3 regions of the Paenibacillus sp. 01T47 genome follow, and region 1 is predicted to be linked to each of the others. Evidence: riboswitches for the same ligand, from Rfam matches in the RefSeq annotation. Region 1 holds a riboswitch; each other region holds the start of a gene.
The links. Region 1 has a riboswitch for ZMP and ZTP ahead of rpiB (ribose 5-phosphate isomerase B). Riboswitches for the same ligand answer to the same signal wherever they lie in the genome.
Positions count from the first base shown of each region.

Region 2: it holds a riboswitch for ZMP and ZTP, as region 1 does, so the genes downstream of both, AC1DOV_RS08960 (IMP cyclohydrolase) here and rpiB (ribose 5-phosphate isomerase B) in region 1, are expected to answer to the same signal.
Region 3: it holds a riboswitch for ZMP and ZTP, as region 1 does, so the genes downstream of both, AC1DOV_RS26485 (bifunctional 5,10-methylenetetrahydrofolate dehydrogenase/5,10-methenyltetrahydrofolate cyclohydrolase) here and rpiB (ribose 5-phosphate isomerase B) in region 1, are expected to answer to the same signal.

Region 1 covers NZ_JBFTPA010000008.1:134,740-144,609, forward strand. Annotated here, with positions in the region: gene AC1DOV_RS17920 (L-threonylcarbamoyladenylate synthase) at 1-397, shown strand, start outside; gene AC1DOV_RS17925 (manganese efflux pump MntP) at 521-1,081, shown strand; gene AC1DOV_RS17930 (low molecular weight protein arginine phosphatase) at 1,224-1,802, shown strand; ZMP/ZTP riboswitch at 1,886-1,966, shown strand; gene rpiB (ribose 5-phosphate isomerase B) at 2,065-2,523, shown strand; gene AC1DOV_RS17940 (TIGR01440 family protein) at 2,540-3,145, shown strand; gene AC1DOV_RS17945 (serine hydroxymethyltransferase) at 3,244-4,491, shown strand; gene AC1DOV_RS17950 (peptide ABC transporter substrate-binding protein) at 5,213-6,895, shown strand; gene AC1DOV_RS17955 (ABC transporter permease) at 7,030-7,965, shown strand; gene AC1DOV_RS17960 (ABC transporter permease) at 7,962-8,885, shown strand; gene AC1DOV_RS17965 (ABC transporter ATP-binding protein) at 8,899-9,870, shown strand, end outside.
Region 2 covers NZ_JBFTPA010000003.1:345,791-355,660, forward strand. Annotated here, with positions in the region: gene AC1DOV_RS08935 (zinc dependent phospholipase C family protein) at 1-451, opposite strand, end outside; gene AC1DOV_RS08940 (chemotaxis protein CheX) at 618-1,079, shown strand; gene AC1DOV_RS08945 (SDR family NAD(P)-dependent oxidoreductase) at 1,157-1,930, shown strand; gene AC1DOV_RS08950 (DEAD/DEAH box helicase) at 1,956-3,374, shown strand; gene AC1DOV_RS08955 (S-layer homology domain-containing protein) at 3,487-4,725, shown strand; ZMP/ZTP riboswitch at 4,955-5,034, shown strand; gene AC1DOV_RS08960 (IMP cyclohydrolase) at 5,094-5,807, shown strand; gene AC1DOV_RS08965 (hypothetical protein) at 6,062-6,793, shown strand; gene AC1DOV_RS08970 (S-layer homology domain-containing protein) at 6,957-9,870, shown strand, end outside.
Region 3 covers NZ_JBFTPA010000017.1:118,265-128,134, reverse strand. Annotated here, with positions in the region: gene AC1DOV_RS26500 (hypothetical protein) at 1-202, opposite strand, end outside; gene AC1DOV_RS26495 (ABC transporter ATP-binding protein) at 275-2,014, opposite strand; gene AC1DOV_RS26490 (ABC transporter ATP-binding protein) at 2,018-3,742, opposite strand; ZMP/ZTP riboswitch at 3,924-4,002, shown strand; gene AC1DOV_RS26485 (bifunctional 5,10-methylenetetrahydrofolate dehydrogenase/5,10-methenyltetrahydrofolate cyclohydrolase) at 4,068-4,913, shown strand; gene AC1DOV_RS26480 (sugar-binding transcriptional regulator) at 4,991-5,947, opposite strand; gene AC1DOV_RS26475 (5'-nucleotidase C-terminal domain-containing protein) at 6,118-9,870, opposite strand, start outside.

The sequences.
Region 1 (9,870 bases):
TGCCTCGATAGAAGAACCGGAGTCGGCTCCGCGATCACCAGGCATGAAATATACTCATTATGCGCCACAAGGGGAGCTTGAGCTTGTGCAAGGACATTTTGAAGCTGTCGCAGCTTACATTCAAGATCAAGTAGAAGCTGCAAAGATGCGCGGCGAGGTAACTGGCGTACTTGCTTTCGAAGAGAGATTGAATCGCTACGATGCAGATCATGTTTTCTCATTAGGCAGCGAGGCGGAGCTTGGCACAGCAGCGCATCAGCTTTATGCCGCATTGCGTGATTTTGACGGGGCAGGCGCTCAGCGTATTTGGGCAGAGGGCTGCACGGAGCATGGGATCGGCGCAGCGCTTATGAATCGGTTGGCCAAAGCGGCTGGAAACCGAATTATTCGTGTATAGAAAGTGTTCTAAGGGGAACGATCATTTTTGAAACTGAATTAGCTTGAAACCGCACTAGTATGTTTGTCCTCATGTCCGCATATGTTTGGTAAAGACTACAAGCGGACATGGGGGAGATAGGCTGTGATTGAAGCACAATTACAAGCTGGACAGTTTTTGACGCTGCTTATTATTGCGGTGGCACTCAGTCTAGACGCATTTTCTCTTGGGCTCGGCATAGGGCTCAAAGGCATAAGGCTGCGAGATATTTTGAAGCTGGGCATTGTAACTGCGTTGTTTCATATGATCATGCCGCTGGCAGGTATTTTTACAGGTCAATACGTGGGCTCCTTGCTTGGAGATGTAGCCACGACTGCGGCAGGCATTTTGCTAGTGCTGCTCGGCGGACATATGATTTATAGCTCGCTGCGCGGCGAGGCGGTTCAATCTTTTGACCATAAATCTTTTTGGGGCTTGCTCGTGCTTTCGCTTAGCGTCAGTATCGACTCGTTCTCAGTAGGCATTACGCTTGGGATGTTCGCTGCAAACATGTTGATGACGGTTTTACTTATCGGTCTGCTCGGCGGGCTGATGTCGATATGTGGTTTAATGCTGGGGCGTAAAGTCAGCGGTCAGCTTGGCGAATATGGCGAGGCCATAGGCGGAGGAATTTTGTTCGTGTTCGGCATCTTGTTTATCTTTTAGAATATAAGTAAGAAAGCAGAACAATATTGCAGTCTTATTTTAAATTTCAAGTCAAAGCTGCTTTAGCATCTAAGGAACGCTGCAGGTGTTTTCGCTTAATCGTTGAACAGCTTGGAATAACGTGCAAAAAGGAGTTGGCAGTGTGAAACGTATTTTATTTGTATGTACAGGCAATACATGCCGCTCACCGATGGCAGAGGCTATGCTTCGCCGAATGGCTGCTCTGAGAGGGATCACCGTAGCCGTTCGCTCCGCAGGCATATCTACTATTGATGGACTGCCTGTGTCAGCTCATGCTGTGGAGACTCTTAGGCAGCGGGACATCGAGCATAAGAGCACGTCGCTGGCGCTGACGAGCGAGGCGGTTGGTTGGGCTGATATTATTTTGACAATGACGGTCAATCATAAGCGCGGTTTGCTGCAATGGCATCCCGAAGCGGTCGACAAAATCTATACGTTAAAGGAATATGCAAATCAAGACGCTCAAGTGCTCGCGGATATTGAGGAGCTGGAGCAGCTCTATACAGAGCTTCATATGAAGCAGGCGCTTGGCCAACAGCTGACGACTGGCGAGAGAAGACGATTGCTTGAGCTGGAGCGTCGCATACCGAGCTTTGACATCGTTGATCCTTTTGGAGGCTCGCTTGCTATATACAGCAGCAGTGCTAATGAAATAGAGGACGCGCTCGTCAAGCTGCTGGACAAGCTTGCCAAAAGATAAGTATTTAGGGTTGCAGAAGCCATTTTTGCTTCCATTCGATTGATTTTTGCAGCTGTATAAGATATAATAAAATGACAATATACGGTTTCCGATGTAACTGGCGACGGAAGTGGGTAACCACGGTGGAGCATCGGAATATACGGCCGGTCGCCTGGGCAAAGAGCAGCATGCTAATAAGCATGTCTTGCTCTTTTTTCGTCTTTTTGGGCAAAAATAGGTATACTAGCACTGTGATGTTTCATTTCTAAGGAGGTCTTTTGCGTTGAAAATTGCTATTGGTGCTGACCATGCAGGTTATCGTTTGAAGGATGAAGTTGTACCGTTTCTTCAATCGCTTGGTCATGAAATTGAAGATCTTGGTTGCAACTGTGACCAATCCGTCGATTATCCGGACTATGCATTGCCCGTATGCGACCTTGTTACGAGCGGCAAAGCAGAGCGCGGTATACTCATTTGTGGAACAGGTATCGGCATGTCGATTGCGGCTAATAAAGTACGCGGCATCCGCTGTGCGCTTGTGAATGATATGTTCTCAGCCAAAGCCACTCGGGAGCATAATGATACTAATGTTTTGGCGCTTGGGGAACGAGTGATCGGTCCTGGAGTGGCACTCGAAATTATTCGCATATGGCTTGAAACGCCGTTCTCAAATGGAGAACGTCATGTCGGTCGTGTTAGTAAAGTGAAACAAATTGAAGAACAGTACAGCAGCCAGTCCTAATTAGGGGGCATTCGCAATGAACGTAGACGAAAACGTACAGCTAGGAAGCATTGCAGAACAGGTTGAGCAAATTGTTCGGGAACTGGCAGCGGCAGGCAAGCTTGGTATGAGTCAGCTGCTAGTAATCGGTGTAAGTACTAGTGAGGTGCTTGGTCATCGCATCGGGACTTCGGGCACCATTGAAACGGCTGCACAAATTTACGCAGGCGTTGAAACGGTTCGCAGCGAAGTTGGCTTTATTCCCGTTTATCAATGCTGTGAGCATCTGAATCGCGCGCTTGTCATTGATCAAGCTTCCGCAGAACGATTGGGGCTTGATATTGTAGGTGCAGTGCCAGTGCCTAAAGCGGGCGGTTCCATGGCAGCCTATGCCTATCGTCAGCTGAAGGAGCCTTGTTTGGTGGAAACGGTGCAGGCGCATGCGGGCATCGATATTGGTGATACGTTTATCGGTATGCATTTGAAGCGGGTGGCTGTTCCCGTTCGTCCGACGATTCGTGAAATTGGCGGAGCGCATGTCACGATGGCTATCACAAGGCCAAAGTTAATAGGCGGCTCCCGAGCAGTATACGAGCTTAGCGAGAATCTAACGGTAGAGCAATCTGCTGGAACTTGCGAATAGTTGATTTATAGCCATAATTTTTTGATTTTCAGCGTCTAAAGGACACCGAAGACGTTTTTGCTTGATAAAGGGTATCTAATTTGAGGAGGAATTTAATCATGGAAAATTTGCGCAAACAAGACCCAGAAGTATTGAAAGCTCTAGGACTAGAACTTACTCGTCAACGTGACAATATCGAGCTTATCGCATCCGAGAACATCGTTAGCGAAGCGGTATTGGAAGCTATGGGAAGCGTTTTGACGAACAAATATGCAGAAGGTTACCCAAGCAAACGTTTCTATGGCGGTTGTGAGCATGTTGACATCGTTGAGGATATTGCCCGCAACCGTGCAAAAGAGCTTTTTGGCGCTGAGCACGCGAACGTGCAACCACACTCCGGCGCACAAGCGAACATGGCTGTTTACCTTGCAGCTTTGCAGCCTGGCGACACTGTGCTTGGTATGAATCTAGCACATGGCGGACATTTGACACACGGCAGCCCTGTTAATGCATCTGGATTGCTTTATAACTTTGTTGCATATGGTGTACAAGAAGATTCCTTCACTATTGATTATGAAGAAGTTCGCAAGCTTGCTTTCAAGCACCGTCCTCGTTTGATCGTTGCAGGCGCTAGTGCATATCCGCGCACAATCGATTTCGAGAAGCTTGGCAAAATTGCTAATGATGTAGGCGCATTGTTTATGGTTGATATGGCTCACATCGCTGGTTTGGTTGCTGCAGGCCTTCACCCGAGCCCAGTGCCTCATGCGCATTTTGTAACAACTACAACGCACAAAACCCTTCGCGGACCTCGCGGCGGTATGATCCTTTGTCGCCAACCTTGGGCTGCTGCGATTGATAAAGCAGTTTTCCCAGGCTCGCAAGGCGGTCCTTTGATGCACATTATCGCTGCTAAAGCAGTAGCTTTCGGCGAGGCGCTTCAACCTGAATTCAAGCAATACGCAACCCAAGTTGTTAAGAACGCTAAAGTTCTTTCGGAAGAGCTTGTTGCAAAAGGCTTTAATATCGTATCTGGCGGAACAGACAATCACTTGATGCTGCTCGACACACGCAATCTGAACATTACAGGAAAAGTAGCAGAACATGTGCTTGATGAAGTAGGCATTACGGTTAACAAAAATGCCATTCCGTTTGATCCAACAAGCCCGTTTGTAACATCCGGTATTCGTATTGGTACACCTGCAGCGACAGCTCGCGGCATGGAAGAGAACGCAATGAAGGTTATTGCTGAGGTTATTGCACTTGTGCTTAACAGCCCTCAAGATCAAGAGGTGCTCTCCAAAGCGCGCGGCATGGTTCGTGATCTTACGGCACAATATCCACTTTACCCTGGTATGACTTACTAATCATAAATATATTATTAATAAAAAAAGACCTATTTGTGCATATGCATGAATAGGTCTTTTTTTGATTATATGCCGTACATAAATAATATATCTAAAAAAAATAATACAGTTAGAAGCTGAGTGGAATAAATGAGCAAACGTCAATGTTGAAATGAAAAAACGTTCATTTTGCACGATCGAAAAATAATAATTAAATATAATGGTCGTTATTATTTATGTTATAGTATAAATACCGAAAAAACACGTTATATATTTGTGGAATATATATGTAATTTAAAATAAAATGGAAATATAAAGGATTTTCAATTTAATCTGTATTTTTAAGTATTAGTGCTATTTTTGTAAATTAATGACTGTAAAAATATTAAACTGAAATATTATTAAAATAATTAACTGAATAAACGCTGTACAGCATTAACGCAACAGAATAATTAATTGAATAAACGCGTTAATGTGTTAAAGAACAGTGTATAAAAGTAATTATAAACAAAAATTTACAGCTTACATATTCTTGATAAATAATTAACATGGTTGTATAGTGAAATTTATTATTATATTTAAACTCATTGTTTAAATGGGGAAAATGTTTAGCATTGCTCAAGAGGATACGTATATTTGCATTGGACAAGCTAGAAGAAGATGCAAACGTTTGTGTACAAAGCGAGTAAGTTGGACGATTTTGCCTTGTTGAACTGAGCAGAAAAAAAACGGGAGGATTACAATGAGAACAAGAAAGTCTGCTTTATCATTTATTGCTGCTTTACTCATTCTTGCTATTGTCGCTGTTGGTTGTACGCCTAAAGAAGAAACAGGCAACAACGGTGCTACGAACGGCGCAACAAACGGCGCTACAAATGGAGGAGCATCCGAAGCGAAAGTTTTCAGAATGAACATTCACTCTGAGCCTTCGACACTTGACCCGGCACTTATGGAAGACAACGTATCAGGTACACTTGCAACTGGTATCTACGAGGGTCTAACTCGTAAAAACGAGAATGGTGAATCCATTCCTGCAACAGCTGAAAGCTGGGTAAAATCAGAAGACGGCAAAACCTACACATTTAAAATCCGCAAAGACGCAAAATGGAGTAACGGCGACCCTGTTACTGCAAATGACTACGAATTCTCTTGGAAGCGCGCGCTTGATCCAGCTGTAGGTTCAACTTACGCGTACCAATTCTACTACATCGTTGGCGCACAAGATTATAACGAAGGCAAAACGACAAACACAGACGCTGTGGGTATCAAAGCTCTTGATGCTCAAACGCTTGAAGTTAAACTCGTTTCACCTACACCATACTTCTTGAGCCTTACATCATTCTATGTTTACAACCCTGTTCATCCTTCTGTGAAGGACAACGAGGCTTGGGCTGCTGATGCTAAAACAATCATCGGTAACGGTCCTTTCAAAATGAGCGAATGGCAGCACAATACTTCCATTAAGCTTGTTCCTAACGAAAACTACTACGATAAAGCACAAGTGAAATTTGCAGGCGTTGACTTCACAATGATCGCTGAATCTGCAACTGAACTTGCTAACTACGAAACAGGCAAACTTGATTACACTGGTAAACCAACTGGTGAAATCCCAGCTGAGCAAATTCCGGTTCTAAAAGAATCTAAAAAAGACGAGATCGTTACTAAAGGTATCGCAAGCTCGTACTACTACCAATTCAACACAGAAGAAGTTCCTTTCAACAACGTAAAAGTACGTAAAGCACTTGCAATGGCGATTGATCGTCAAGCAATCGTTGAGAGCGTAACAATGGCCGGCGAAGTTCCTTCGTTTGGTTTTGTACCACCAGGCATCATCGGTTTGAAAGAAGATTACCGTAACGAAGTGAAAGATGATTTCTTCACTGAAAATGTTGACGAAGCAAAAACATTGCTTGCTGAAGGTCTAGCTGAGCTTAAGCTTGCTAAGTTCCCTAAAGTAACATTGACGTTCAACACAAGCGACGGCCATAAGAAAATTGCTGAAGCAATCGTTGAAATGTGGCGTCAAAACCTTGGTATCGAAGTTGGTATCGAGAACCAAGAGTTTGCTGTTCTATTGAAAAACCGTACTGCAATGAACTATCAAATCGCTCGCGCGGGTTGGGGAGCTGACTACAACGATCCAATGACTTACTTGGATATGTTCGTAACTGGCGGCGGTCAAAATAATACAGGTTTTGCTTCACCTGAATACGACGCTTTGATCAAAAAAGCGAATGCAAGTGGAGATCAAGCTGAACGTATTGCGGCTATGACTGAGGCAGAAAAAATTCTTATGGAATACATGCCGATCATGCCAATTTACTACTACAGCAACGTTTACATGCTTAAACCTGGATTCAAGAACATCTTCTTGGACTACAAAGGGGACATCGACTACACAAGAGGTTTCTACGAAGCGAAATAGTCGTCCTTCCAGCACCTGAAGCTAGGGATATATGCGGGGTGTCCGCATATATCCCTTTCTTGTTGACAGATTCAGGCTTTATCACTTTTTAGCATTACTTCTTGTTTATATTCTGTAAGGAGGTGTCCATTGCGTTGATAAAATATGTATCCAAGAAGTTTCTGTCCATGTTTGTCTCGTTGTTTGTTCTTGCGTCCGCTACGTTCTTTCTTATGAAAATTATCCCGGGCGATCCCTTCATTAGGGAGAAGGCTATTCCCGAGAAAATAAGGGAGCACCTCTTGCAAATGTACGGCCTTGATCAGCCGGTATGGAAACAATACTTGATGTATTTGAACAATTTGCTTCATGGCGACTTAGGGATGTCAATGAAGCAGCAATATATGTCCGTTACTCGTATTATTAAAGAAAGCTTTATTTACTCTGCGCAAATCGGCCTTTTTGCTGTTATTGTGTCGCTAGCATTAGGTTTGATTCTGGGCATCGTTGCAGCTCTTAATCATCGTAAATTTTTGGATAGCTTCACGATTGTTATTGCAGTGCTTGGGGTATCGATTCCCAACTTTTTGGCAGCATCAATTTTACAATTCGTCCTAGGCAGCAAGCTGCGTTGGCTCAATGTATCGGGACTTAACGATCCTACAGATTTTATTATGCCTGTTCTTGCGCTTTCGTTTCTTCCAGCTGCATTTATCGCGCGTCTGACGCGCTCAACGATGCTAGAAGTACTATCCGCTGATTACATTAAGACCGCTCGTGCTAAAGGTCTCAGCGGCCGCATTATTTTGGTTCGTCATGCTCTACGCAATGCTATTTTACCAGTAGTAACTTATATCGGACCGATGACCGCTAACATTATTACCGGTTCTGTTGTTGTCGAACAAATTTTTGGTATAGGTGGAATTGGGAAATATTTTGTACAAAGTATTACTAACCGCGACTATACGCTCATAATGGGGCTTACTTTATTTTATGGAATTATCCTGATGGTTGCGCGTTTCTTGACTGACGTTGCTTATGGCTTTGTCGATCCGCGTATCAAGCTAACAAGAGGAGGCGGAAAAGGATGAAGGATAAGACCTTTACGCCGGATCAATTCGCGAAGCTGAACAAAGATGAGAAGCACACGGAAGTAGTTGTTCGTGAGAGCATCTCGGCATGGAAAGATGCTTGGCTGCGTCTGCGTTCCAACAAAATAGCGATGTTCAGTTTAATTGTGCTGCTTATCGTCTCCCTTATGGCGATTTTTGGCCCGATCATATCAGAGCAGGATTTTCAAACGAATCACTTGAAGGAAAAGAACCTGAATCCTAACGCTACCTATTGGTTTGGTACAGACGATCTCGGGCGGGATCTCTTCACCCGTACTTGGATGGGGGCAGGGATATCTCTGCAGGTTGGTATATATGCTGCACTCGCAGACTTGGTTCTTGGTGTAATTATCGGTGGAATTATGGGTTACTTCGGCGGTCGTGTCGATGAGATATTGAACCGTTTTTGTGAAGTTCTATACTCCATTCCAAGCATGCTTATTATCATTCTTTTGATTGTCATATTAGAGCCGAGCATGTTCACGATCGTGCTTGCGCTTAGTATAACCGGTTGGATCAGTATGGCTTGGATTGTGCGCGGCCAGATCATGCAGCTCAAAAATCAAGAATACGTTATGGCTGCTCAAGCGCTCGGCGCAAGCACTCCACGTATTCTATTCAGACATCTTATTCCTAACGCAATGGGTCCGATTATCGTAACGTTGACGCTTACTGTTCCAAGTGCGATCTTCGCAGAGGCATTCCTCAGCTTCTTGGGACTAGGTGTTCAATCCCCTGCTGCGTCTTTGGGTACGATGATAAATGATGCAATTAAAGCATGGACACTGTATCCGTGGAGAATGATTTTCCCAGCAGCAGTTATAAGCGTTACGATGCTTTGCTTTAATATTTTTGGCGATGGTCTGAGAGATGCGCTTGATCCGAAAATGAAGAAGTAGGAGGTGGTCAATGATGGAGAAATTACTTGAAGTAAAAGACCTTCGTGTTAATTTCAAAGTTCGAGGCGGTATCGTTAAAGCGGTTCGCGGTGTGAATTTTCACGTCAACAAAGGCGAGGCAGTAGCCATCGTTGGGGAGTCCGGTTGCGGCAAAAGTGTAACTGCACAATCGCTCATGCGTTTGATTCCATCGCCTCCGGCCGATACTAAAGGATCGATTATGTTTAAAGGCCAAGAAATTTTGAAAATGTCCAATAATCAAATGGAGGACATTCGTGGTAAAGAGATGGGGATGATCTTTCAGGATCCAATGACCTCTCTTAACCCTACGCTAACGATTGGCCGTCAAATTACAGAGGGACTAATCAAGCATCAAGGAATAAGCGGTGCAAAAGCGACTGCACGCGCGATTGAGATGCTTGATCTTGTAGGTATTCCGAACCCTGCTTCACGAGTTAATCAGTATCCGCATCAGTTCTCTGGGGGCATGCGTCAACGGGCGATGATTGCTATCGCGCTTGCATGCAATCCATCGCTTCTTATTGCGGATGAGCCAACAACGGCGCTAGACGTTACAATTCAAGCGCAAATTATGCGAGTCATGAAGGACTTGCAGCAAAAGCTTGGCACTTCTATTATTCTTATTACGCATGATTTAGGCGTTGTAGCAGATATGTGTGATCGCGTTATCGTTATGTATGCAGGCAAGGTTGTGGAAACCGGTACGAAATGGGAGATTTTCAAAAACCCTAAGCATCCTTATACAAGAGGCTTGCTGCGCTCCCTTCCTCGTCTTGACCAGAAGAAGGAAGAGCCGTTGGTACCGATTTACGGTATGCCGCCGGATTTGATTAAGCCGCCGACGGGCTGCAGCTTCTGTGCTCGCTGTGATGAAGCCATGCGGGTTTGCGTGGACAATGACCCTGAATTGCTCCCAGTGGATGGCAATGAGAATCATGAGTCGGCTTGCTGGCTAGCACATCCT
Region 2 (9,870 bases), on a different contig from region 1:
AGACTGGAGTTTTCCACGTTTCAATTCCCCAAAGCTCACGCGCTATTATCGTATCCATCATAATTTCAAAACGTTGATGATCCCATTTGCGAAAGCCTGATTTGCTAAATACATAAGGATGAAGATTACGATCAAGAATGTGATGCAATACGAATCCTAGTGTGTATAGGATAGAAGAATCAGGACGTTTAGGGCAGGCGGGTCTGCCGACGACACTATCCAGCATTTCGACAAGTACCGGTCCGCAATTGCGGTTATGCATTTCCGTTCCTAAACGATTTAAGGCTATGCTGCGCTGCCAAGGGAAAAAACGATGATAGAACAAAAAGTCAGGTCCTTGGCATCCCATGTTAAATATATTTTTTTTCTCATCTGATTCAATTAGTGCGCATTCGCCAAGCCGCTCGAATACAAGTTGTCCAAAAATGAAGTGAGCCCATACGTTAGGCATAGAAGAGGACCTCCATTCCTATCAATATTCTACAGATTTCGTTTTAAAATATAGTTCTAAAGATACATATATTTTATTTATAGTATACTTGTCCTAGTGAATTAAGTATAATATAAATTAAACAAGACAAAGCGCGAATTTTGTCGAAAAGGAGCGTATCTTCATTATGAAGGCAGAGTACATTAACCCGTTTCTTGAATCTGCAAAAATCGTGATTGAGCAAGTCGTTCAAATACGTCCAGCGACTGGAGAACTAGGTCTCAAGGATATCAAGTTTGTAGAGAACTATATTTGGATTCAAATTGGGCTCAACGGACAGATGAACGGTGACATTGTATTCGGGCTTAGCGAAGAGGTAGCTATGAAAATGGTTTCTGCGATGATGGGCGGATACGTAATTTCTGAAATCGACGAAATCGTGAAGAGTGCTATTTCTGAGCTTGGCAATATGATTAGCGGAAATGCGAGTACGATGCTGTTTAATCAAGGGGTGAGAGTAGATATTACACCGCCGAAGGTTATCCAGTCTGCTCAATCAGCTGGCTTCACCGCACAAAAAGCGTTGACGATTCCACTGATAATGGAAGGCATTGGAGAACTCGACATCCAAGTTTTAATCGCATCTTAGCATAGAAATGGCTCCTTAGGGAGCTTTTTTTGCGTCTGCAATACCAATCAAGTAAAATTGTAAATGGGTGATGATGGATGTTAAGAGGCAAAGTGATTTTCATCTCCGGTGCATCAAGCGGAATCGGAGCGTTAATGGCTAAAATGCTGGCTGAGCGGGGGGCGATCCCAGTTTTGACTGGACGCAACATCTCGAAGCTAAAGGAGATTTCCGCTGCAATAAAGGGGAAAAGCTCGTTCTATCAGATGGACGTGACCGATAATGAACAGGTGAAGCGAACAGTAGAAGCTGTCATTGCGGAATATGGTAAAATAGATGTATTGCTGAACAACGCTGGCTACGGCAAATTCGAGAATTTTATGAGCATGAATGTGGAAAGCTTTGAGCAAATGATGGACACGAACTACCTAGGCATCGTACGCTGCACGAAGGCAGTTGTTCCTCATATGGTGAAGCAAGGAAGCGGACATATTGTAAACATAGCATCTTTAGCAGGCAAAATAGGCACTGCCAAATCAACCAGCTACACAGCCACAAAGCATGCTGTGCTTGGCTTTACTAATGCGCTTCGCATGGAGCTTCGGGAGCAGGGAATTCAGGTATCTGCGGTTAATCCAGGTCCAATAGATACGCCTTTTTTCTCGCTGGCTGATCCTTCCGGCTCTTACGTTAAAAATGTCAATTGGTTTATGATGAAGCCAGAATATGTAGTCAAAAAAATCATTCGTTTAATCGAGCGGAGAAAAGCCGAGCTTGACCTGCCGAAAACCGCAGCTTTTGGTATTAAACTATATCAATTGCTGCCGCGAACCATTGATCGGCTATTCGGCGGTATGTTAAATCGAAAATAAAGGTTTAAATGAGAGAGGATTAAAAATGAGTAAGCACACATGGTATGAAATAGGAATTAATGAACTGCTGTCGGATAAGCTCACAGCAAATGGGATTATTGAACCAACGGATGTACAGGCAAATACGATTCCGATATTGCTTGGAGGAAGCGACGTTTCAGCGAGGTCGCAGACGGGTACAGGTAAAACGCTTGCGTATTTGTTGCCGCTTCTTCAGAAGCTGAATTCGCATTCAAGCGCAATTCAAGCGATTATTTTGGCTCCAACTCAGGAGCTTGCGATGCAAATTGTTCGTGTAGCAGAAGTGTACGCGGAGCCGCTGAACATTCGCGTACAGCAATTGATTGGCGGAGCTGCATTAAAGCGGCAGGTAGAGAAATTGAAGCTGCGCCCGCAGCTGGTTATTGGAACACCAGGGCGAATTCACGAATTGCTTAAGCTGCGCAAGCTCAAGCTGAATGATGTGAAAAATGTTGTAGTTGATGAAGCGGATCAAGTATTTCAGCTCGGCTCGACAAAAGAGGTCGAGATCATTTTGCATAGTGTCGGTAAAGAGCACCAAATTGCTTTTTTCTCCGCGACATATCCGGATCAAATGGCTCGTTTTGAAGGACGCTGGATGAAAAACCCGGAACGCATTCAGGTTACGCCGGAGCATACCGTATCACAAACGATCGATAATTACTTTATCGTTAGCGACAAGCGTGATAAAACCGATACGGCAAGAAGACTTGTACGCTTGCTGAACCCAACCTCTGCGCTGCTTTTCCTAAATGATACCGACAACATTTCCAACTGGGAATCGAAGCTAAGTTATGAAGGCTTTACTGTTGAGGCTTTGTATGGGGATGCGGATAAACAGCGCCGTGCAGCAACATTGACACGTTTTCGCGAGGGTCGTTGCCAACTGCTGCTAGCTACGGATGTTGCGGCTAGAGGCCTTGATATTGAAGGTCTGCCGCTCGTCATTCAGCTTGATCCTGCATCGGATGCGGATCATTATGTGCATCGTGCAGGACGAACGGGCCGTATGGGACGTCCTGGTACAGTCGTCTCCATTGTTACGCCGCAGGAGCTGTTTATTATGGAGAAATTCCGCAAGCAGCTGGGCATCGAATTGACAGAACGGACAATGTTCAGAGGAAAGCTTCTTAGCGAGGAAGAGCTGCGAGAAGCAACAAAACCGTTTGCGGCTCGCCATGAAGCGAAGCTTGCAGATCGCTCAGAAGCGTTGCAAACGAAGCGAGCTGCAGAGAATAAAAGTGCAGCTGCTGCTCCGAAACAAACGAAGCTTGTAGAGACGAAAGCAGTAACTGCTCCGCCGAAACCAAAGCCAGCAGCGAAGCCTGCTCCTAAGAAAGTGGAGCGAAAGCGCGAAGGCAAAAACAAAGGTGCTCCTAAGTGGTTGAAAGCTAAACGCGAGGCCGATAAGGAACAATCATAAAAATTTATTTTGAAAGCCACCCTCTTAAATCGATCTGCCTCTCCCGAAACGTATGGGCGAAGGTAAAAAATGCGGCAAAACCCGCAATCGAAAAAGGAGTGTGGCTTTCTTGATGAAACAAACCATGTGGAAAAAGACAGCAATTTCTTCGCTTGCGCTGCTAATGCTTGCAGGCGGTGCGACGTCAGCTTTTGCAGATGGCGGTAAAGGCAAAGGGCATGATGGCGATCGTAATGATGATAAAGGCCGTCATGAGGACAAGGATGACAAGTATGACAAGGACGATAAACATAAAGTAACATGGCAATTTCAAGATGAGGACGATCTGAAGTGGGCTATGGAATACATTATGCGGTTAGCGTCGAAGGGCGTATTTACTGGCTACGAGGATGGTACATTTAAGCCTAATCAGAAAATCAACCGTATTGAAACGTTGACTGCTGCTGTCAGATTGATGGGTCTTCGCTCACAAGCGGAATCAGCAGATAAAATGAAAACGGACTTGCAATTTAATGATGGGGATAAAATCGCAAAAAAATACCCTTGGGCTGTTGGTTACGTTGCAGTAGCGCTGGAGAACGATCTATTCTCTGAGACTGAATCGGAAGTGAAACCGGAAGCAAACGCGACAAGACTATGGTCTACGATTCTTCTCGTAAAAGCGCTTAAACTGGAAGACGAAGCGAAGGCGCTCAATAATACGAAGCTTGACTTTAAGGATGCAAAAGAGATCCCTGCTGGATCTGTAGGTTATGTTGCTCTTGCTTTGAAGAAAGGTATTATTACCGGCTACAATGATAAGAATGGAAAAACTTTCCGTCCTAATCAACCAGTAACCCGTGCAGAGCTGGCAGCGCTTCTCGATCGCACAGATACGGAAATGCCTAATCATGATGCACAAGCCATTATAGGCAAGCTAAAAGCAGCTCCTGCTGATGGCAAGTTGACGGTTGTTAAAGGAGATAACACGGAGGTTTCACTAGCATTAGACTCGAATGTGTTTATTTTCCGAGATGATAAAAAATCGCCAGTGAGCTCACTCCGAGCAGGTGATGAGGTACTCGTTCGTACGTATCTCAATCGTATCGTATTTATTGAAGTAACGAAGTCGGCTCCTGTTAGTACAGCTTTCTCGGAGAACGGAATTATTAATACATTAACGTTCAACAATCAGGCGAAATTGACGACGGTTTCTCTCATTACTCGATATGAAAACTCACAGGCAGTTGTCACAACATTCAGCATTGATCCAAGTGTAGTCATCACAGGTGACTCCTCGCAGCTGAAGGCTGGTCAATATGTACAAGTAAAAGGCGACAATGGTACAGTTAAATCAATTGAAGTGAAATAAGGTTTATATAAGTGAAGGGCTGTCCTGAAAGTGGATTTTTCTACTTTTGGAACAGCCCTTTTTTCATTGCTCAACAATCAAAATTATAGCTTGCGAATCCAGCAGCGCTTAGTTTTCTGCATAATAAGCACGATACAATTCGTTAGAAAATATACGCGTTAACTTTCATAGTTAGTCTGTAATAGAGCTTGATTTCAATTGCGATATCGAACTATAATAAATGTAAATTTTAGGTAGGTGCAACTGGCGTAAACGTGGATGACCACGAGGGAGCACCTATTTCATATGTCGTGCGCCTGGGCAAAGTATTTGATCAATGATCAAATACTTTTTTTATTTTCAGATAAAATAAAAAGGTTGAGGTGAGTATGTTGCAGTCCTATGAAGATCAGTTATTTAATAATCCGTATCCTGGTAGAACGATAATCGTGGGGATGAGCCCGTCAGGAAAACACTATGTTCAAGTGTATTGGATAATGGGCAGAAGCGTGAACAGTCGCAACCGAATCTTTGAGCGTAATGAGCAGTTTGTAAAAAATAGAGCATATGATGCGGCAAAAATGGAAGACCCTTCATTGATTATTTATAATCCGATAAAGAGTATTAATGGGATGCACATCATTTCCAATGGAGATCAGACGGAAACCATCTATGAAGCGTATGGCAAAAAAGAAACGTTTGAAGATGCATTAAAAAGCAGAAAGTTTGAACCGGATGCTCCCCATTATACACCACGTATTTCCGGTATTATTGATACTGAATCAGCTGTGTACAGCTTGTCCATTTTGAAAACAAGGCAAAACGATCCGTCATTTTGCATCCGTCATTTCTTTCATTACGACTCTTTTACAAAAGGGATAGGTCATTGCATTCACACTTATAAAGGTGAAGAAAATGGTATTTTGAGATCTTTTGAAGGTGAACCGCTGGAGGTTCCTTTATTTGATTCAATGGATGAAACGGCTCAATTTTACTGGAGCAGCATAAACGCAGATCATAAAATTTCATTGCTTGTGAAGTTTATTCATACCGATGATCGTAAGGTGGAATTTAAAATAATAAATAAAAATCAGACGTTTTAGTGTCTCTATAATTAATTCCGACAAAAACGATGGGAAAAATTTAAATAATCGTTGACAGGGTCGTTTTTGAGGAATAATATAGGAATATATTCAAAGTGAGTTGAAAAACCATTTTGTAGGATGACAAAAGAAGATAATCTACTGGACCACCAGAGATTCAATAGGAGCGCAGTTCTGCGCCTTGTTGGGTCTCCTTTTTTTATCCAAAAAAACAAAAAAGCTCAAAGAGCGAAGCGAAAGGGATGTTTACAATCATGAAAAAACTAACACTAACATTAATTTCTGCAACAGTAGCCTTCTCAGCCCTAACCTATGTTGTCGTATCTGCCAAACAGGCGCAAGGTGCGCCTGCGGTGAAGGACAACGCTGCAATTGTTACCGAAGCAAAAGAAGAGAATCATTCCAAAATCATTACCGTTTCTGATACAGAGAAAAAATCAGAAGTAAACACAGCTGCAGCAGAAGGCGAAAAACAACAGCAAACAAAAACGGCGGACACGATAGAGGCAAATAAGCCTGAAGCAGAAAAAGTAGATGCGAAACAAGAAGATAAATCCAAAGTTACTCTTGCTGTAGATAAGAAGGAAGAGGCGCCTGCAGCTAAAGCGGCAGCAGCAAAGGAAGAGCCTGCGGCTAAAGCAAATACATCGGTTGAAAAAACAGCGACACAGCCGAAAGAAGCTGCCCAGCCTAAAGCAGCAACGACCGTAAAAGAAGAAAGCCAGCCTAAAGCTGCAGCCGTTGTGAAAGAAGAGCCAAAAGCAGCAGCACCTGCTGCGAAAGAAGAAACACAATCGAAACCAGCGGAGCCAGCTGCGAAAAAAGAAAAGAAACCATCAAAATCGGTCTCATTTGTGAAAAAAGATACGGTACAGCCGAAAGCACCATCATCCTCAGAGGCTCCTGCTTCATCCTCTTCATCATCATCATCGTCTTCCGAAGGTCAACACCCAGCACCATCGACGACGGAAGAAGAAATCTGCTAGAAACAAGAAATACGTATTCATGAGTTATGAAATGGGGGTGGTCATAAGAGGCAGATCAGCCTCTTATGACCGGCTCCCTGCACGAGATCTTGAAGCGACTAGTGGAGAATACATATTTCACACTTGGCACATCGACAAAATTTGATGAAAACGAGGAATGAACATGAAATTACAATTGAATACATCCAAAAGATGGTTAGCTCTTATATTGGCTGCGTTATTAATTTTGCCGGCTGCCAATATCGTTAATGCCAATCCAGCTTCGGAAACTCTAGTAAATAGCGGCGCCAGCCATTATAACTATTTTAATAATGTGTATGATCATTTGAATGATGAGAACCATATTCTTCAAACGGTAACGTATGAAGATATTATTAATCTCTTTGACAGCGAAGGCACGTATGTGGTGTTGTTTGGCGGAGCTTGGAGCGATAAAACACAAGCGAATATTGGCTTTATCAATCAGGTGGCGAAGCAATATGGCGTAAAAACCATCTATAACTTTGATACGAGGTTAGATGGCAAATCACTAGAGATTGCTGAAACGCAAACGAAAGAAATCAAAGTCGGCAACAACACTTTTGATTTTGCAGAAGCGTATGTCGAGCTGGTCAAAAAATATTTAACGAACCTCGATGAAGTACTTCCAGCAGGAGATATCGTTAGCTATACAAAAAAAGACAGCAAGGGCACAGTAATTTCAGAAGGCTCAGCGAAAAAAATTGAAGCACCATTCTTGTTTGTGTATAACAAAAAGAAAATTGTTTCCTCTTTGGCATCAACGAATGTATGGAACGATTATTTAACAAATGGTGTTTTGGACACGGGCAAAGTAGATGCTTACAAAGCAAAAGTGAGTCAAGTATTTGAAGGAATCACTTCATTTGATACGATTAACCGTTCGAATTCTATCAAAGCAGCTTTCAATAGAAACGGATCAATCATCAACAAAAAAGAAACGGTTATTTTTGACGAATCGGATGGAGAGCTCGTATTTGAACATGTAACCTATCACCAATTGACGAAGATTCTCGAGAGCGAAGGGAATTATACGATCTTGTTCGGCGGCTCATGGTGCCCGAATACGCAAGCAGCCATTAAGTTTATTAACGAATATGCGAAAAAAAATAACATTGATAAAGTTTATTTCTGGGACACCAAGCTGGATTCGGGAATTTCGATCCTGGATCTTAATAAAGACCCGAACGCTGACCCGCATAACGGCATATTCTTTCAAACGAGAGATACGAATCATCCAAATGCCAATCTGTATGTAGATTTGATTAACAAATATTTGCCTGATATCAAAACACAATATGTAAAAGCAAGCAACAATGTAAAGTATACGAATGAGAACGGCGTAGAAGTAATCGCAAGCAAAGCTCAGGTTCCATACCTCTTTCAATATAACAAAGACAATAAGGATGCTGATGGCAACAGAGCTCCGATTCTTGGGCATATTGAATTGATGTATTCTTGGACCAATATTCAACCTGATTATGTAAGCAGCGGGCTTACTGGTGTGAATTACAATAACTATACGAATGCTTTGAACAGCCTATTCGCAAGAGTTGAGGCCAAACCTACAGGGCTGACAGCGGTTAAACCAACCTCATCCGATGAAAATGATGGTCAAATTACAGGAACGAAAGGCAAAGCGCTAGAATACAAGCTTGAAAGTGAAACGGATTACAAGGCTGTAACTGGTGATGCAATAACTAACTTAGTGCCAGGCACTTACAATGTTAGATATGCATCCAAGCTTGGATACAATGGTCCTCATACAGCAGGAATTCCCGCAGCTGTTTCGTACAAAGCGGGCGAAGCTGTGAACGTAGTGGTTCCATCCTATATTCAAGACCAAGCTGCACCAACAGGGCTGGCAGGCGTTGCACCAACGACATCAGCTAACAATGACGGTAAAATTACAGGAACGACGACAGCGCTTGAATACAAGTTGTCTAATTCGTTATCCGATTATATTCGTGCAACAGAACCGTCTGTTACAGATCTTGTTTACGGTACTTATGATGTTCGTTACGCGGCAAAAGAAGGATATCGCCCAAGCCCTAAAGTAGAGGTTGTTATTCCGGCTTACGGCGAGGAAGCGCAAGAAGCGCCGACTGGCTTAACAGGCGTATCACCGACAACGATTGCTAATAACGATGGACAAATTACAGGAACGACTGCAGCTCTAGAATACAGATTAGATGGAACGGATGCTTATCAAGCGGCAATAGAACCAGCGATAACTGGTCTCGTAGCAGGCACCTACAATATCAGATTTGCAGCTAAACCTGGATTCAGTGCAAGCCCAGCAATTGATATCGTTATCAATGCGTTTGCTCTACAAGAGCAGCCGGAACCATCAGGCTTGACGGGTGTAGCTCCAACCTCTTCAGCTAATAATGATGGACAAATTACAGGAACAACGACAGCACTTGAATACAAGATGTCAGGAGCTGAGTCCTATCAAGCGGCTACAGCGCCATCTATTACTGGTTTATCATCAGGCACTTACAACGTGAGGTTTGCGGCTAAGGAAGGCTATAATGCCGGCGCAGTGCTAGATGTCATTGTACCTAATTATGTATCCCCTCCAAGCGGTGGTAACAATGGCCCAAATCCAACGCCAACACCTACACCTCCAGCAGGCGGAGATAATGATGGTACAGCACCAACAGCAACGATAACAGCAACAACCGATGCTGCGACAGGAGCAACCGTAGCGAAAGCAACCGCAGCTTCTATTACAAGCCTGGTTGAGCTTGCTAAGAAAGCGGAAGCAGCAGGCAAAACCTCTGTCGTTGAGCTTAAGGTTGAAGCTACAGCTCAAACTAAATCTGTAGAGCTGAGCATTCCTAGAAAATCGTTTAATGAAGTAGCATCTAGCACAAATGCGGGTGTGAAGGCCAATCTTGGCGTTGGCACTGTTGTTTTTGATGCAAAAGCAATCGAAAGCATCAGCAATTCGGCTGAAGCGGGTGACATCAGCATTATTATTACGAAAGTAGAGCTGACTGACGAGGGCAAGGAAGCTTTGGGTGACAGACCGGTTTATGATTTCTCCGTATTCG
Region 3 (9,870 bases), on a different contig from region 1:
CATTGGACTTTACATCAGGACGGCTCAGTACATAATCTACGAGCTCGTCGCCGTCAATATCTACCTCGCCATTTTTATCTTCCTTCGCGCTGCCGATGAACGCTTGCTCATGCTTTAATACAAGCTTAATCAGCTTCTCATCCGCGTTTGTTTCGTTTGCTATATACTGCAAAAGTTCTTGCTCGTTCAGTTGTTCTGTCATCGTTAGTCATCTCCTAATTGTATCGCTCGTCTCATTGTACCACATTCATATGACCTTTATGAGACAGTACGTCTATACTTGTTGTAAAAATTGACTGCCATGCAGTTGATCATACAACCCTTTTTTCGCAAGCAGCTCATCATGTGTACCGCGCTCCGCAATTTCACCATCTTTAATAAATAGAATGGTATCCGCATTTCGAATGGTACTGAGTCGGTGCGCAATAACGAAGCTCGTTCTGCCGCTAAGCAGCTTCTTCATCGCTTCTTGAATTTGGAGCTCAGCCAGCGTATCTACACTGCTCGTTGCTTCATCGAGTATAAGCAGCGCAGGATCTCCAAGAATGGCCCGAGCAATCGTGATAAGCTGGCGCTGCCCGTGGCTTATGTTCCCGCCTTCCGCTGTCAATTCGGTCTCATAGCCTAGCGGAAGCTTCGTGATGAAACTATTCGCATTCGCTTGGGCAGCCGCCTCCTCCACCTCTTCATCGGTAGCATCCAGCTTGCCATAGCGGATATTCTCACGAATGGTACCCGAGAACAAATGGGCATCCTGCAGCACGATTCCTAGCTGTTTGCGCAAGCTGTTTTTGTCTATCGTGCAGATGTCTTCGTCATCAATCAGTATTTGACCGTCCTTGATCTCATAGAATCGCCCAATCAGATTAATGATCGTAGTCTTGCCCGCTCCAGTTGGACCCACTAGCGCAACGGTTTCTCCCGGCTTAGCAATAAAGGAGATGTTATTAAGCGCTGCGGTTCCGTCGTTATATTCAAACCGCACATCGCGAAACTCTACCTTGCCGCCAATCGATTCCAGCTCTTTCACGGACTCGGGTTCTTCATATTCTGATGGAATATCCATCATCTCAAACACCCGCTCCGCGCCTGCTACCCCCGACTGAATCATATTGTATTGATTGGCGACCTCATTCAAAGGGCCTGAGAATTGCTTCGAGTAACCGAGGAAGCTTATGATGACGCCCACTGTTGCATGGTCATGAATTGCCAGCCAGCCGCCGACTCCTGCAATGATTAAATAGCTGATATGACCAAACATGTTCATGAACGGGCCCATCGTACCCGAATAAATTTGAGCTTTAGTTCCTACCTTCTTCAGCTTGGCATTAGCGGCGCTGAATTGCTCGGCCATTCGCTCCTCTTGATGAAACAGAGCCACAACCTTCTGGCCGGATACCGTTTCCTCTATAAAACCGTTCAGTCCGCCAAGTACCTGCTGCTGCCCTTTGAACTGCCGCTGTGTAATCTTTGCTATTCGCTTCGTAACGAAAACGATGAGCGGGATGATGACGAGTGTAACGAGTGTGAGCCACACATTTAAGAAAAGCATCATCGCGAACGAACCCACAAGCATAATGACGCTTGATATAATTTGTATCAGGCTTTGGTTCAGCGTATTCGTTACATTATCAATATCATTGGTTGTGCGGCTCATGAGCTCACCGTGATTTTTACTCGCGAAAAATGGAATAGGCAGCTTTTGCAAATGATTGAATAGTTCCTTGCGAAGGCTCCACACAGTTCGCTGCGATACTTCAGCTAAGTAAATGGCCTGAAGCCAACTAACTAAGCTGCCAGCCGCATAGATGCCGAGCATAAGCAGGCAGATTTGGAGCAAACCGTTATATTGTTTCGCAATAATATAATCATCCAAAGCCTTGCCAAGAAAATAAGGACCTGCAAGCGTAAGTCCTGCTGCAGCTATCGTGAGTGCAATAACCGCTAGCAGTCTAGCCCGCCCATGAAGTAAATAAGTGCCGATTCTTCTTAATGTCGTTAGCGTATGATTCATCTATCAAGCTCCTTGCTGGGAAAAGGCCATTTTCTGGTATAGCTTGCTTTGTTCAAGAAGCTCCTGATGCGTGCCAATGGCTGTAATTCGACCATTCTCAAGCACGATAATCCGATTTGCCTGCTGTACGGATGCAATTCGCTGACCAATGATAAGACAAGTGCTGCTCTTCATAATCTCTTGCAACGATTTGCGTATGAGTAAATCCGTTCTCAAATCAACCGCGCTTGTACAATCATCAAGGATCACAATTTTGGGTTTCAGCAGCAACGTCCTAGCAATGGACAACCGCTGCTTTTGGCCGCCGGACAGATTGACCCCGCGCTGGCCAAGCAGCGTATCATAGCCATTCTCCAGCTTCATAATGAATGCATGAGCCTCAGCTGCCTTGGCTGCTGCCTCTATTTCATCCTGACTCGCATCCGGCTTGCCATAGCTGATATTGTCACGAATGGTTCCACTGAACAGATGCGCCTGCTGGAGCACCATTCCGATTTGGCCATGCAGCTCTGCAGAAGCGATCTCGTTAATCGGATAGGAATCAATGCGGATCATTCCCTCTGTCGCTTCATAAAACCTTGGAATGAGGCTGACCAGCGTTGATTTTCCTGAGCCGTTTATCCCTACGATCCCAATCGTCTCGCCCGGCTCTATATTCAGATCTATGTCGTGAAGTATGTTTTTCTCCGAGCCTTCATAGCCGAAGCTCACATGGTCAAAAGTTATTCTGCCAGCTTGAATTTTTTTGGACTGCTCGTTAGCTTTTCGTTCAGCTGTCCATTTATCTGCCGGAACCTCCAGTATCTCATTGATGCGATCAGCAGAAGCCTTGGCCCGAGAGATTGCAATCAATTGATTTCCTAGTCCTAGAGTAGAAAAGAGAAGCTGTGTAATATAAGTTAAAAAGGCGGCGAGACTTCCCACTGACAGCGCCCCGTGCTCAGAGAGCATTCCCCCATACCATAATGCAGCTACAATACTAAAATTAAGAATGATCGACACAAGCGGCGTATTAAGCGCAACGATCTTAGCTGCTTTTAGACTGGCATGCAGTAGATTTGAGTTTGTTTCATTAAAACGTTCTTCCTCGTAATCGGACCGAACAAATGCTTTCACAACGCGGATACCGGACAAATTTTCTTGCATAACGGTATTCACTTGATCAAGCCGATGCTGCATCATTGAAAACAAAGGGACGGTAATCCGAGTTGTAATGATGAGGAAGAGAGCTAATAAGGGTATCATTGCGAGCAAAATAATAGACAGGCGCGGGCTGATGACAAAAGCCATGATCAGACTGCCGATAATAATGAATGAACTGCGTGCAAATACGCGGAGCAGCAGCAATACTAAGTTCTGAATTTGTGTGACATCACCCGTCAGTCTCGTCACGATGGAGCCTGAACCAAAACGGTCAAGCGATCGAAGCGACAGCGACTGTATTTTTTGAAACAGCTCCTGCCTCAGATCAGCCCCAAAGTTTTGCGATGCTATCGTCGAGAACACCGTGCAGCCGACACCTGCGATTAGTCCGATCAATGCGGCGATCAGCATTTTGGGCGCGGTGCTCGCGATTGCTGTGAGATCACCTGCTATAATGCCCTCATTCACAATGCTCGCCATGAATCGCGGCTGCAGCAAATCCATGACCACCTCTAGCAGCATAAACAGCGGTGCCAGCACAGCGCTCAGCCAATATTTCCTCAAAAATCTAGTGAGCTTTAACAACTTACCACCTCAATCTCCCATCATTTTGCGCAAACTGCAATAAAGAGGGCAGCGCGACCCGCTCCCTCTTGATAAAGTAATTATAGCATCCATCCTCTCGTTTCTACACCTAAATAATCATAAAATAATGTTAATGACTCGCTTTTGAACTTTCCACCTGTTAAAATCAAAATACCATTTAAAAGCTGTGCGTAACTGGCGGAACATGGGCAACCATGAGGAAGCGCACAGATCATTAGCCGTACGCCTGGGCAAAGGTAAGGGGACATACCCCTTGCCTTTTTATGTTTTTTTAACATTTATTTATAAGGGGCTGAGGTAGAAGATGACCGAGAAACTGATTTTGGATGGAGCCATTGTGGCCGATGCGATTAAAGAGCAGCTGAAAGAAAGAGTTGAGATTCTTAGCAAGCGGGGAATCATTCCATGCTTAGCGACGATACTGGTGGGCGATGACCCTGCGTCTGAAACCTACGTTCGAATGAAGGGCAATGCATGCAAGCGGCTTGGCATTGATTCCAAACGTATTCATTTGAACAAAAACATTTCAACGGATGATTTAATTGACGTTATTTTGCAGCTTAATGAAGACCCGCTTATTCACGGCATCCTCTTGCAGCACCCTGTACCGCATCAAATTGATGAGCGTGCTGCCTTTGAAGCGATTAGTATCCATAAGGATGTTGATGGTGTAACCGCGTTAGGTTTTGCTCAAAATGCATTTGGTTATGCCCAGTATCCGTCATGTACCCCTGCTGCTATTATGGCTATTCTTGATTACTATGAAATCAAGGTCGAAGGCAAACATGCCGTCGTCGTTGGACGAAGCCCGATTCTAGGCAAACCCGTTTCTCAGATGCTGCTGAACCGCAATGCAACCGTAACAACCTGTCATTCCAAAACAGAAAATTTAGCGGAGCTATTGCGTCTTGCCGATATCGTCGTTGCTGCAGTCGGCAAACCAAGCTTTATTCAAGGCGAATGGATTCGCGATGGCGCTGTAGTACTTGATGCAGGGTACAACAAAGGGAATATTGGGGACGTTGACTACGAGGCATGCCTAGCAAAAGCAAGTGCGATCACCCCTGTGCCTGCAGGCGTAGGTCCTGTTACGATCGCCACGCTTCTGAAGCATACGGTTGACTCCGCTGAGCGATTTGCACTTCAATAAGAGATATAGGAAGAAAAACGAGGGGATCTTATTTGCCGCTTTGCAGCTAAGATCCCCTCGTTTGTTCTATGGGATGTCTACACATCCCGTTCTAATAAATACCTCGCTGTAAACTGATCGGTAATGAGTACATTCGTGTAGCCGCCGCGCAGCGCGCCATAAATGCCATCTACCTTCTTCGCTCCGCCTGCCACAAGTATCGACTGGTCCTTGCGTTTCAGTTCATCGAGACTGATTCCAATCGTGCGCTGGTTCATGAGTGTTGAACAAATATTGCCTGTAATATCGATATAGCGTGAGCATATATCGCCAGCTGCTTTCTCGCGAATAATTTCCAGATCTGAATCTGTGAAATAATTGGCTCTAATTAATACAGAATCATCCGTAGGTGCTCCTACGGTTACAACGGCAATATTAGAAAGCTTCCCTAGCTCCAAAATATTGCGGATATGGCGATCCGATTCAATCGTCCGCTTCACAACCTCATGGTCAACAAGCGCCGGCAGCGGAATAAAGTAAGGTATCGTATGGAAAGCCTTGCCGAATAAATGAACAATTTCATAAGCGTATGTATTGGTTTCCGAATGGCTAACCCCGCCGTTGAGCTGCACGACCTTTACGTCGCGAACCGGCTTATCCTTAAGCTGAGAAGCCATTTGAAAGAGCGTCGTTCCCCACGTTGTCGCAATGATATCGCCATCTTTTACCGTATCGTATAAATAGTTCGCTGCCGCTTCGCCAATATACTTTTTTACGATGCTGTCCTCATACTGAGGCACAGAAACGATAACCGCTTTTTTCAGCCCAAACTTCGCTTCCAATCGATTCGCCAGAACAAAATTGTTTTCGTTCGGGTGTACGATTTTTATTTGAACATACCCCTCATCCTTCGCCTGCTGTAAAAATCTTGATATCGTAGGGCGCGATACCCCCAGCTTCTGAGCGATTTCTTCCTGATTATAATCCAGTTCATAATACAGCCTTGCTACATCAATCATTTTGCTAAGCTTATCATCCAGTCGATCATCAGCCATCCAAGTTTCACTCTTTCTATTTATGTCTAGAAATGCAAACGGTATCTACTCCCTCTAATTTAACATAGGTTTCAAATGAAGTGTCGCCTTCTTTGTATGAAAACAACAAATCTTACTAAAAAAAACGTCCCCCCCACTCATAACAAGTGGAATGGGACGCTTTTGCTTAATTAAATTCCGTTTCTTCCTTCATACTCTAGTGCGGACAAAATCAGTGTAACCACATCTGCTCTTGTTGCATTTTTCTTAGGTGCAAATTTATTGCCGCCCATGCCTGCTACTAGTCCTTCGGCTTGTGCCGCAGCGATATAAGGACGAGCCCATACAGGAATGTCACTCAAATCAGCAAACGTCGGCTTCGCCTTCGGATCAACTTTAATGCCTAGTGCGCGAACAAGAATTACGGTCATTTCCGTTCTTGTTAATTCACTTGATGGTCGAAGCGTATTATCCTCGTAGCCCGCAATGACCTTATCCTCGATAAGCTGTGCAAAGAAGGAGCGTGCCCATGCAGGAACTTGACCCGCATCTGCAAAGTCCAGCTTGCTTGTCGACGATTCAAGCTTCAGCGCTCTGCCAACCATTGTAATAAATTGTGCTCTTGTTGCTGTGTCTCCAGGGTGGAACGTACCGTCTCCATACCCATTAACAAACCCAATTTCCACTGCCTTCGATATAGCATCTGCAGCCCAGTGGCCGCGTACATCACTAAATGTGATGGTTGGCGTCGGTGTTGGTGTCGTCACCGGCGGTGTCGTCGGTGTTGGCGTTGGTGTCGGCGTCGGTGTTGTCACCGGCGGTGTTGTTGGTGTTGGAGTAGGTGTTGGAACTACAACATTCACATCAACAATACGTCCTTCTGTCGTTGCATTAATCGTACCTAATTGATTGATATACTCCAAGAATACCTCGTAGTCAACAATATTCATTTCGTGCTGGCGTCCAGCATCTTTGGCTTGCTTCATCGAACGATAGAAATCGCCGCCATTAGCCATAAATGAGTTTGTTGCTACAAAATAATAAGCATTCAAATCAATTGCACTGTAGCTGCCGTCTGCGTTTTTGATTTCAGCCTTCGTAATGCGTTCGCCAGCCTGCTTAAGCTTTCCGTCTGCATCCAATATTTCAGGGTTCTTATTAGAATCGTAGTAGAAGCGCATGCCCGATACTTGCGGGAAGCGGCCTTCTCCGGTTTTGATTCCACTTACACCGTTCTCAAGCGCAGCAATAATTTCTTGGCCTGTCATACGAAGCGCCGTAAGGTTGTTTCCGAAAGGCATCACCGTAAGCAATTCGCCCATCATGATGTCTCCATCTACTTTACCTTCAGCGGTTTTCTTAATTGATTCGCGAATACCTCCGCCATTCTGAATGCCAACATAACCTTTTACATCCAATTGCTTCAATGCCTCGTTGCTGTTTACAAAGCTTTTTACTTTGGAGACCATTCCGTCTGTGATCAAGTTTCCTAAGTTGGTTTCTTTTGACCGTACAGAATTACGATCACCATCCAGGAACACATTTGTTTTACCGATGACTTGCTTCTGAATATCGGCAACACCCGCACTGTATGGCTTCAACATTTCAACAGCTTCCGGGTCCGCTGCATAGCCGCTAACTGTAAGCAGCTTGCCATTCCATGCGGTCAATATCCCTTTGTTATTGAATTCGAGGTCCAAGCGGCCCAAATAATTTCCATATTGTTCTGCCTGTACAACGAGTGTCGGTTCTCCCGCAGCATGATATACAAGCGGTGCGTCAACCTTCGTGTGGCTATGTCCACCGACGACTACGTCGATGCCCGTAACCTTCTCAGCCAATACTTTATCAAATTCATTTCCTAGATGCGTCAATGCCACAATCTTGTTGATGCCTTCTTTTTGGAGCATTTTAACCGTTTCTTCAGCTTTCTTGATATAATCCTCGAACACAATATTATCTCCTGGCGAAGCAAGGAATTTTGTGTCTTCCGTTGTTAAGCCGAATACGCCGATCTTTTGCCCGCCTTCATCCAATATAATTGCGTCATAAATTTTACCTTTCGCAGCTGGTTTACCGATTGCCTGCTCAGACACAAGTCCGTTCATTGCAGGATCCTTGCTGAAGTCAATATTCGAGCTTACAAACGGGAACTCCGCTTTTTTGATAAAATCAGCAAGTACGGATGGACCTTTATCGAATTCGTGGTTTCCGAATACCATCGCGTCATAACCAATCTTATTCATAAACTCCAAGTCCGCTTGACCAAGATATTTGTTAAAGAACAGCGTTCCTGAGAACACATCCCCTGCATCTAGTAAGATAGAATCTTTTACTTCTGCACGAATTTCTTTAATCGCTGTAAATCGTTTTGCAATCGAATCAAGGTGAGCATGCGTGTCGTTAACATGCATAATCGTTAGCTTGAATGGATCGTTCTCACCTGGAAGAGGCTCGCCTTTTAGATCAACAATCCGGCCTTCAACAGCTGAAGTTGCTGCCGTGATCGTTCCAAGCTTCTGAATGTAGCTCGTAAATACTTCATAGTCCGGCAAATACAATAAGTTTACGCGTCCTTCTTTATAAGCCTTCTCAAGTGAAGCATAGAAATCTCCGCCTTTGGCCGTAAAAGCATTTGTCGCAACTTCATATTTTGCTTTCAAATCAATCGGAACGTAGCTATCTCCGTTTTTCACTTGAATGCGCACTACACGCTCGTTCACTGGTTTAGTCGAGTCATAATCAAAACGCATTCCAGCGATATGCGGGAAGCGACCGTCCTTAGTCGTTGTAATCGTAGACACACCGTTTTCCATTGCGTCCTTGATTTCTTGTCCCGTTAAAGTGATCGTAACCAAATCGTTATTGAATGGAAGAACGGTTAATACTTCCCCTTGAGTGATCGGCCCCTCACTAATCGTTTCACGTATTCCGCCGCCATTTTGCAGCGCAATGACCGCATTTGTTCCTGCCGCTTTCGCTGCTGCCAGCATACCGTCAGCGATCAAATTTCCAAGGTTCGTTTCTTTTGAGCGCACATCAGCACGAAGGCCATTCAATATAACATCCGTATTTCCTACTACCGTTTTTGACATCTCAACAACGCCGGGCTTATACTTCGATTCTAAAATTTGTTTAGCTTCGGTATCCTCAGCAATGTTAAATTCCTTACCCGTCATCGCATCGATGGATATCAGTTGATCATGCCATTTGGTTAGAATACCTTCATCGTTAAAGCTCACTTCAAGCTTGCCAAGGAACTGGCCTTTTTCACCCGTTTGAACGATAAGCTTTGGTGCGCTCGGATCCGAATTGTCGACAACTGCTGCATCTAATTTCGTATGACTGTGTCCTCCGACAATGATATCGATACCTTGCACCGCTTTAGCAAGCTCCACATCTGCCTCATAACCAATGTGAGATAAAACAATGATTTTATTAATGCCTTTTCCTTGAAGCATAGCAACTGTCTCTTTGGCCTTCTCGACTGCATTTTCGAAAGTTACATCGCCCGGTGAAGCGATATTAGCCGTATCTTCCGTGGTAAGACCAATTAAACCAACCCTTGAACCATCCACTACTTTGATAAGTGCTGGATAAATAGAAGCGCCATTGCTTCCATTACCAATTTCATTTTTGAATAATTTGTTTAATACATCGTCTTTCGAAAAATTCACATTAGACGAAACAAAAGGAAACGATGCATTTTTAATAAAATCAGCAAGTACATTCGAATTTTTGTCAAATTCATGATTACCGAAGGTCATCGCATCATATTGAACTAAATTCATAAATGCAAGGTCCGCTTGTCCCAAGTATTTGTTGAAATACAGCGAGCCTGAGAACACATCTCCAGCATCGACCAGAATCGGATTCTTCGAGCTTGCTTTTGCTTCCTTAATCGCCGTTACACGGCGTAAGATATTGTTCGGTACGCTCGTCGT